One region of the Cellulomonas sp. EB106-03-03-XG116 genome, then DNA from elsewhere that is predicted to be linked to it. Evidence: predicted binding sites of a transcription regulator. Region 1 holds the regulator's gene; the other holds the start of a gene.
What was found. Region 1 encodes LexA, which represses DNA repair genes until DNA is damaged. Its sites were predicted from a motif close to TCGAACANNTGTTCGA; they were not measured.
Positions count from the first base shown of each region.

Region 2: the regulator LexA is predicted to act here: its motif matches at 1,897-1,912, upstream of uvrA (excinuclease ABC subunit UvrA).

Region 1 covers NZ_JBYTEP010000042.1:59-4,469, forward strand. The annotation lists partial or broken gene AC3WUG_RS14575 (LysR family transcriptional regulator) at 1-860, opposite strand, end outside; gene AC3WUG_RS14580 (aminotransferase class V-fold PLP-dependent enzyme) at 942-1,988, shown strand; gene lexA (transcriptional repressor LexA) at 2,022-2,765, opposite strand; gene AC3WUG_RS14590 (LysM peptidoglycan-binding domain-containing protein) at 3,023-3,418, shown strand; gene nrdR (transcriptional regulator NrdR) at 3,904-4,411, shown strand, end outside.
Region 2 covers NZ_JBYTEP010000003.1:24,511-28,921, reverse strand. The annotation lists gene uvrA (excinuclease ABC subunit UvrA) at 1-1,875, opposite strand, end outside; gene AC3WUG_RS02010 (glycoside hydrolase family 15 protein) at 1,987-3,882, shown strand; gene AC3WUG_RS02005 (MBL fold metallo-hydrolase) at 3,879-4,411, shown strand, end outside.

The DNA of each region.
Region 1 (4,411 bases):
ACCCGGGCGGTGCCCGCCTCGCCGACCGCCTCCACCAGCCGCGCGGCGCCGGGCCGGGCGGGGTGCACCGTGACGCCGGGGTGCGGCAGCGCGGCCAGCGCGAGCCCGGGCAGCGTCGCGACGCCGAGGCCGGCCCGGACCAGGCCGAGCACCGCCAGGTAGTCGTCGGTCGCGAAGTCGACCCGCGGGGCGAAGCCGGCGCGGGCGCAGGTGCCGACGAGCTGCGCGCGGCACTGCGGGCAGCCCGCGATCCACGGCCGGTCGGCGAGCCCGGCGAGGTCGACCGGCTCGCCGTCGGCGCGCCCGTCGGACGCGGGCAGCACGACCAGCACCTCGTCCCGCAGCAGGGCCGCCCGCCGCAGCCCGCCGGCGTCCGCCGGCCCGGCGTCGGGTCCCGCGTCGCGGAACGTCACGGCGACGTCCACCCGGCCGGCGGCGAGCTCGGCCAGCGCCTCGGGCGGCTCCGCCTCCACGAGCGTGACGCCCACGCCGGGGTGGGCGGCGCGCAGCGCGGCGAGGGCGGCGGGCAGCAGGGTGGCCGCCGCGGACGGGAAGGCCGCCACGCGCACCCGGCCCGCGCGCAGGCTGGCCACGGCGGCGACCTCCTCCAGCGTCGCGTCCAGCGCCGACTGCACCGCCGAGGCGTTCCGGGCGAGCACGCGGCCCGCGTCCGTGAGCCGCACGCCGCGCCCGGCGCGGACCACGACCGGCGTGCCGACGAGCCGCTCGACGGCGCGCAGCTGCTGGCTCGCCGCCGGCTGCGTCAGCCCGAGCTCGCGCGCGGCGGCGGTGACGCTGCCGGTGTCCCGGACGGCACGCACGAGGCGCAGGGCGGCGGCGTCGAGGCTGCGGGCGACCATGGACCCACCATAAGGCGGATGCATGGGTCGGTGCGGAATCGGTGCTTGTCTGCATGGGTACGCGCCGACGAGGCTGAGGGCATGCGTTCCCTCGCCGACCTGCGCTCCGACTTCGACCCCGCGCCGGGGCACCTCGACGCCGCCACCGCGGGCGTCGCGCCGCGGCGCACCGCCCGGGCGCTGCACGAGGACGTGGACCGCTGGTCGTCCGGCGGCCTCGACGTGGCGCGGTACGAGCGCGCGGTCGGGACCGCCCGGGAGCGGTTCGCCGCCCTGGTCGGCGTGCCGGCCGACCGGGTCGCGATCGGGTCCCAGGTCTCGGCGATGGCGGCGGTGGCCGCGGCGTCGCTCCCGGACGGCGCGCGCGTGGTGTGCGTGGCGGGCGACTTCAGCTCGGTGGTGTTCCCCTTCCTCGCGCAGGACCGGCTGCGGGTCGAGCACGTGCCGGCGGAGCGGCTGGCCGAGGCCGTCGTGCCGGGCGTCGACCTGGTCGCCTACTCGCTGGTGCAGTCGGCGACGGGCGCGGTGCTCGACGACGAGGCGGTGCTCGCGGCCGCCCGGGCGGCGGGCACCCGGACGCTGTGCGACCTCACCCAGGCCGCCGGGTGGCTCCGCGTCGACGCGTCCCGGTACGACGTCAGCGTGACCGCGGCGTACAAGTGGCTGTGCGCGCCGCGCGGGACCGGCTTCCTCACCGTCCGGGCCGGGGCGCAGGACGCGCTGCGCCCCGTGCACGCGGGCTGGTACGCGGGCGAGGACCCCTGGGCGTCCTGCTACGGGCCCGAGATGCGGCTGGCGGGGGACGCGCGGCGGTTCGACGTGTCGCCGGCCTGGCAGGCGTGGCTCGGCGCGGCCGAGTCGCTGGACGCGTTCGCCGGCGTGGACCCCGACGCCGTCCAGGCGCACGCGATCGGGCTCGCCGACGACTTCCGCGCGGGCCTCGGGCTCGGGTCCGGCGGCAGCGCGATCGTGACGCTGCCGGACCCCGACGGGCGACGGCGCGGCGCCCTGCTGGCCGCGGGCTGCCGGGTCGCCGGCCGCGCGGGACGGGTCCGGCTGGCGTTCCACGTCTGGAACGACGCGGCGGACGTGCGGCGCGCGCTCGCCGCCCTGCGCGGGGAGGTCTGACCCGGGCCCGGGAGGGGGCGGTGCCCCGCCGGGTCAGAGGCTGCGGAGCACCGAGACGACGCGCCCGAGCACCTGCGCGTGGTCGCCGTCGATCGGGGAGTACGCCGGGTTCTGCGGCAGCAGCCACACGTGGCCGTCCGCGCGCTTGAGCGTCTTGACCGTCGCCTCGCCGTCGAGCATGGCGGCCACGATCTCCCCGTTCTCGGCGACGGGCTGCCGGCGGACCACGACCCAGTCGCCGTCGCAGATCGCGGCGTCGATCATCGAGTCGCCGACGACCTTGAGCAGGAACAGCTCGCCGGCGCCCACGAGCTGGCGGGGGAGCGGGAACACGTCCTCGACGAGCTGCTCCGCGAGGATCGGTCCGCCGGCGGCGATCCGGCCGACCACCGGCACGTACGCGGCCTCGGGCGCACCGTCGCGGGCCGCGGAGTCGGCGTCCCCGATGCCGGTGACGCCCGCGAGCCCGGGGAGCGGGGCCACGCCGCGCGAGTCGTCTGGCTGGACGACCTCGATCGCGCGCGGCCGGTTCGGGTCGCGGCGGAGGTAGCCCTTGCGCTCGAGGGCCGTGAGCTGGTGCTTGACGCTGGACGGGCTGGTGAGGCCGACGGCGTCGCCGATCTCCCGCATGCTCGGCGGGTAGCCGCGCGACTCCACCGACGCGCGCACGGTCTCGAGGACCAGCCGCTGCCGCGGCGTGAGCCCGTCGCCGTCCCCGAGCTCGGCCACGGCCGCCTCGCCGAGGCCCGCCGCGGTGCCCGTCCCGTCGCTCGCCATGTCCCCGCTCCCGTCCCGTCCGCCCTGGTCAGGCCGCCCGCAGGTGGGTCCGGGGCGGTCCGTCGGGCGGGCGTGTCAGTGCCTCGTGGTGCGCTGTACCCGACGTCACCGAGCGTAGGGGGACGGACGGGCGGGATCAAACACCTGTTCGATCGTGTCTCGACATCGTCGGTGGGGTGTGGTTCCATCGTACAAGCGTTCGAACGAACAGGTGTTCGACTCGGGTCGCCCGGCGGCCCAGGAGGGAAGTGGTGGGGATGAGCGCGATCGCAGCACACCCGGGGATCGCCCGTCCGGCGCGCCGGCAGGCTCCCGCCCGGCGCAACGGGGATGCGCGCCGGCCGGTCGCCGCAGGCGGCGAGGGCCGTCTCCACCTGACGCGGCGCGGTCGTGTCGTCGTCGCCCTCCTGGGCCTGGCGGTCGTCCTCGGCGGCCTGGTCGGCGGGCGCGCCGTGGCCGAGTCGCCGGAGCGCGCCACCGAGGTCACGACGCACGCGGTGCAGTCGGGAGAGACGCTGTGGGCGATCGCCGCCAGCGTCGCCGGCCCGGGCGAGGACGTGCGCGACGTCGTGCTCGGCCTGCAGGAGCTGAACGGCCTCGCGGACGCCTCGCTCCAGGCCGGCCAGGTCCTGCTGCTCCCCGCCGGCTCCTGACGGCGGGTCGGTCGCCGCGACCCGTGCGAGCGGGCCTGGATCGTCGATTCGAGCCGCTCCGAAGCCGCTGGTCAGTCGCCGTGCAGGTCTCGAACGGATTACGGCACTCGGTGCTTGCGTAATTGGCAGGCGCGCCTCTACTGTGGTGCCACCTCGAACGGCTGGCTGGGGGGCTCGCCGCGAGGGACGCGTCGTCGTCACGGCCCTCGGGTCGGACGCAGAGGCGTGCAGCAACCGTCCGGACGAGGCGAGTCGTCCGGACGAGACGGGACGGGGGCGTCCCCACGAGGGTGGCCGCAGCAGCGGCCACCCTCGTCGTCTGCCCGGGCACCGCTTCCCCCGCTCGTGACCAGCGGGTTCACCCCTGCGCGGATCCGCCTTGCACCGCCCGCTCCCGGAGCCCTACCGTGTCCCGGTCGTCCGGGCGGGCGCGCATCGTCGCGGTCCCGCCCCGGCGCGTGCACCACATCCCGGAGGAGGCGTCCATGCACTGCCCGTTCTGCCGTCACGCCGACTCCCGCGTCGTGGACTCCCGCACGTCCGACGACGGCCTGTCGATCCGCCGCCGGCGCCAGTGCCCGCAGTGCAACCGCCGGTTCACCACGATCGAGACCGCGAGCCTGTCGGTCGTGAAGCGGTCGGGCGCCACCGAGCCGTTCAGCCGGGAGAAGATCGTCAACGGCGTCCGGAAGGCCTGCCAGGGCCGACCGGTCAGCGACGACGACCTCGCGGTGCTCGCGCAGCGCGTGGAGGAGAACCTGCGCGCGAGCGGCAGCGCCGAGCTCGACGCGTACGAGATCGGCCTCGCGATCCTCGGCCCGCTGCGCGACCTGGACGAGGTGGCCTACCTGCGGTTCGCCAGCGTCTACCAGGCGTTCAACAGCCTCGAGGACTTCGAGGCGGCGATCACCGTGCTGCGTGCGGAGAACGAGGCCGCCGACGCCGCCCGCGTCGCGTCGCCGGATGCGCCCGCCGAGGACGCGCCGACCGCCT
Region 2 (4,411 bases), on a different contig from region 1:
GCCGTGAACGGTGACCTGGCGCTTCTTGTCCACCTTGCGCCGCTGCGCCGGCATCGGGATCGAGCGGCGGCCGGACAGGTAGGCGCCGGTCATCGACTCGCGCGACGCCAGCAGGCCCGCCAGGTCGCCGGAGTGCACGACGTTGCCGCCGTGCTCGCCCGCGCCGGGGCCGACGTCGACGATCCAGTCCGCGGTGCGGATGGTGTCCTCGTCGTGCTCGACGACGATCAGCGTGTTGCCGAGGTCGCGCAGCCGGGTCAGCGTGTCGATGAGGCGGCGGTTGTCCCGCTGGTGCAGGCCGATCGACGGCTCGTCCAGCACGTACAGCACGCCCACCAGGCCGGACCCGATCTGGGTCGCCAGCCGGATGCGCTGGGCCTCGCCGCCGGACAGCGTCGCCGCGGCGCGCATGAGCGACAGGTAGTCCAGGCCGACGTCGAGCAGGAAGCCGAGCCGGGCCTGGATCTCCTTGAGCACCTGCTCGGCGATCTGCCGCTCGCGCACGCCGAGCTCGAGGGCGTCGAGGAACTCCTTGGCCTCGCGGATCGGCAGCGCGCAGACCTCGGCGATCGACTTGCCGCCGACCCGCACGGCCAGCACCTCGGGCTTGAGCCGCGTCCCCTCGCACACGGGGCACGGCACCTCCCGCATGTACGCCTCGTACTTCTCCTTGCTCCACTCCGACTCGGTCTCGGAGTGGCGGCGCTCCAGGAACGTCACGACGCCCTCGAAGCCCGTGGAGTACTGGCGCTCACGGCCCCAGCGGTTCTTGTACTTGACGTGCACCTTGTGGTTCTCGCCGTACAGCACGGCCTTGCGGGCGCGCTCGGGCAGCGCCCGCCACGGCTGGTCCATCGAGAACCCGAGGTCGTCCGCCAGCGCGGTCAGCACGCGCTCGAAGTACTCGGAGGAGATCTGCGCCCACGGGGCCACCGCGCCGTCGCGCAGCGACAGGTCGTCGTCGGGGACGACGAGGTCGGGGTCCACCTCGAGGCGCGAGCCGATGCCGGTGCACTCCGGGCACGCGCCGTACGGGGCGTTGAAGGAGAAGGTCCGCGGCTCGATCTCGTCCAGCGTGAGCTGGTGGTCGTTCGGGCACGCGCGGTTCTCGGAGAACCGGCGCTCCCGGTCCGGGTCGTCCGCGTCGAGGTCGACCATGTCGACGACCAGCAGGCCGCCGGCGAGGCCGAGCGCCGTCTCCACCGAGTCGGTCAGGCGGCGCTGCACGCCCTCGCGGGACACCAGGCGGTCGACGACGACCTCGATGTCGTGCTTGAGCTTCTTCTCGAGCGTCGGCGGCTCGGAGAGCTGCACCACCTCGCCGTCCACGCGGGCGCGGGCGAAGCCCTTGGCCTGCAGCTCCTTGAACAGGTCCGCGTACTCGCCCTTGCGGCCGCGCACCACCGGCGCGAGCACCTGGTAGCGGGTGCCCTCGGGCAGCTCGAGCAGTCGGTCGACGATCTGCTGCGGCGTCTGCGCGGTCACGCGCTCCCCGCACACCGGGCAGTGCTGGGTGCCGGCGCGGGCGAACAGCAGGCGGAGGTAGTCGTAGACCTCGGTGATCGTGCCGACGGTCGACCGCGGGTTGCGGTTGGTCGACTTCTGGTCGATCGACACCGCGGGCGACAGGCCCTCGATGAAGTCGACGTCGGGCTTGTCCATCTGGCCGAGGAACTGGCGCGCGTACGCGGATAGCGACTCGACGTAGCGGCGCTGGCCCTCGGCGAAGATGGTGTCGAAGGCCAGCGACGACTTCCCGGACCCGGACAGGCCCGTGAAGACGATGAGCCTGTCGCGCGGGAGGTCCAGGTCGACGTTGCGCAGGTTGTGCTCGCGGGCCCCCTGGACCACCAGACGATCATTCACGCCCAGCATGCTACGGCGAGCCACCGACATCCGCACATGTGTTCGAACCGTAAAGGTCGCCCGACCTGCGTCGTCGCCCCTGGTCGGCGCATGATGTGGACCGTGACCGACCGCGCCGCCGTGACGGAACCCACGCCCGGGCCGGAGCCCGCTCCCGCGGCCCCCGCGCCCGCGGCCCCCGGCCCGACGCCCATCGGCGAGTACGCCGTGCTCGGCGACGGCCGGACCGCCGCGCTCGTGTCCCGCGCCGGCTCCGTCGACTGGCTGTGCCCCCCGCGGTTCGACTCCCCCGCCTGCTTCGCGGCGCTCCTCGGCGGCCCCGAGCACGGGCGGTGGCTGCTCACCGCGCCCGACGCCACCCGCGTGACCCGGCGGTACCTCGACGACTCGTTCGTGCTCGAGACGACGTTCGAGACGCCCACCGGGACGGCCGTGCTGCTCGACGCCATGCCGCTCGGGGACGGCCGGTGCGACCTCGTCCGGCGGGTGTCCGTCGTGCGCGGGTCCGTGCGGCTCCGGCACGAGTGGGTCGTGCGGTTCGGGTACGGCGCCGTCGTGCCCTGGGTGCACCGCGTCACCGACCCGGACGGGGACGAGGTCATCCGCGCGGTCGCCGGGCCGGACAGCCTCGTGCTGCGCGGCGACCGGCTCCCCCGCCCCGGCGGCGGTCCGCACCGCGGGCACGCCGACGAGTTCACGCTCGCCGAGGGCGGGGGCGTCGGCCTCTCGCTCACCTGGGTGCCCTCCTGGAAGCCCGTGCCCCGGGCGCCCCGGCTCGCGCACCGCGTCGAGGCGACCGAGCACCAGTGGGCGCGCTGGGCCCGGTCCGCCCGGTACCGCGGGACCTACCGGGACGCCGTCGTGCGGTCCCTGCTCGTGCTCCGGCTGCTCACCGACTCCGAGACCGGCGGCATCGTCGCGGCCGCGACCACCTCGCTCCCCGAGGACCCGGGCGGCGAGCGGAACTGGGACTACCGGTACTGCTGGCTCCGGGACGCCGCCATGACCCTCGAGGCCCTCCTGGAGCACGGCTACCGCCACGAGGCCCAGGCCTGGCGCCAGTGGCTGCTCCGCGCCGTCGCCGGCGACCCCGCGCAGGTGCAGATCATGTACGGCGTCGACGGCTCCCGGGAGCTGGCCGAGCGCACGCTCGACCACCTGCCCGGCTACGCCGGCTCCCGGCCCGTGCGGGTGGGCAACGCCGCGGTCGGGCAGGTGCAGAACGACGTCCTCGGCGAGGTCATGGCGGCGCTGCACCTCGCCCGGACCTCCGGCGTGGCCGAGGGCGACGACTCCTGGTCCCTGCAGACGCACCTCGTCGAGCACCTGTGCCGCACGTGGCGCCGGTCCGACAGCGGGATCTGGGAGGTGCGCGGCGCCCCCCGGCACTTCACGCACTCCAAGGTGATGGCCTGGGTCGCCCTCGACCGCGCCGTCCGCGCCGTCGAGGAGCACGGCCTGCCCGGGCCCGTCGAGCGGTGGCGCCGCGAGCGGGACGCCGTGCACGCCGACGTCCTGGCGCACGCCTGGGACGCCGACCGGAACACGTTCGTGCAGCACTACGGCGCCGTCCACACCGACGCGGCCCTGCTCCAGCTCGTCCTCGTCGGGTTCCTGCCGCCCGGCGACCCGCGGCTGGTCGGCACGGTGGCCGCCGTGCGCGCCGAGCTCGAGGTCGCCCCCGGCCTGCTGCTCCGCTACCGCACCGACCGCACCGACGACGGCCTGCGGGGCTCCGAGCACCCGTTCCTCGCCTGCTCCGGCTGGCTCGCCGACGCGCTCGCGCGGCAGGGCGACGTCGACGGGGCCACCGCCGTGCTCGACGTCCTCGACGGGCTGCGCACCGACGTCGGGCTGCTCGCCGAGGAGTACGACCCCGCGACCGGCCGGATGATCGGCAACGTGCCGCAGGCGCTGTCCCACCTCGCGCTCGTGCGGGCCGTGCACAGCCACGACGAGGCGCTCGCGCGCGGCGGGGCGCCGGAGTCGCGCGGCGAGGCGGTGGGGCGGCCGTGAGCGGGGGCGGCGAGGACGCCGTGGCCGGGTACACCGGGGACGTCGTGCCCGGAGGGCCGGCGGCGGTCCGGGTGCTCGACGAGGTCGTGCTCCGCAAGCTGTCCGTCGGGCCGATGGACAACGAGGCGTACGTGCTCGCCTGCCGGCGCACCGGGGCGCGGCTGCTCGTCGACGCGGCGGCCGAGCCCGACCGGCTGCTCGACCTGGCGCGGGCCGGGTCCCCGGGCGAGGCGCCCGCGGGTCCGCTCGCGCTCGTCGTGACCACCCACCGGCACCGGGACCACCTCGGCGCCCTCGCCGGGGTCCTCGCCGCGACGGGCGCCGCGCACGCCGCCGGGGCCGCCGACGCGGACGCCGTGGCCGAGGCCGCCAGCACCACCGTGCCGCGCGCGCTCGCGCACGGCGACGTCCTCGAGGTCGGGGCGCTCCGGCTCGAGGTCCTCGCGCTGCGCGGGCACACGCCCGGCGCCGTCGCCCTCGCGTACCGGGAGCCCGACGACGCCCGCGCACCCGGCGCCGTCCCGGGCCG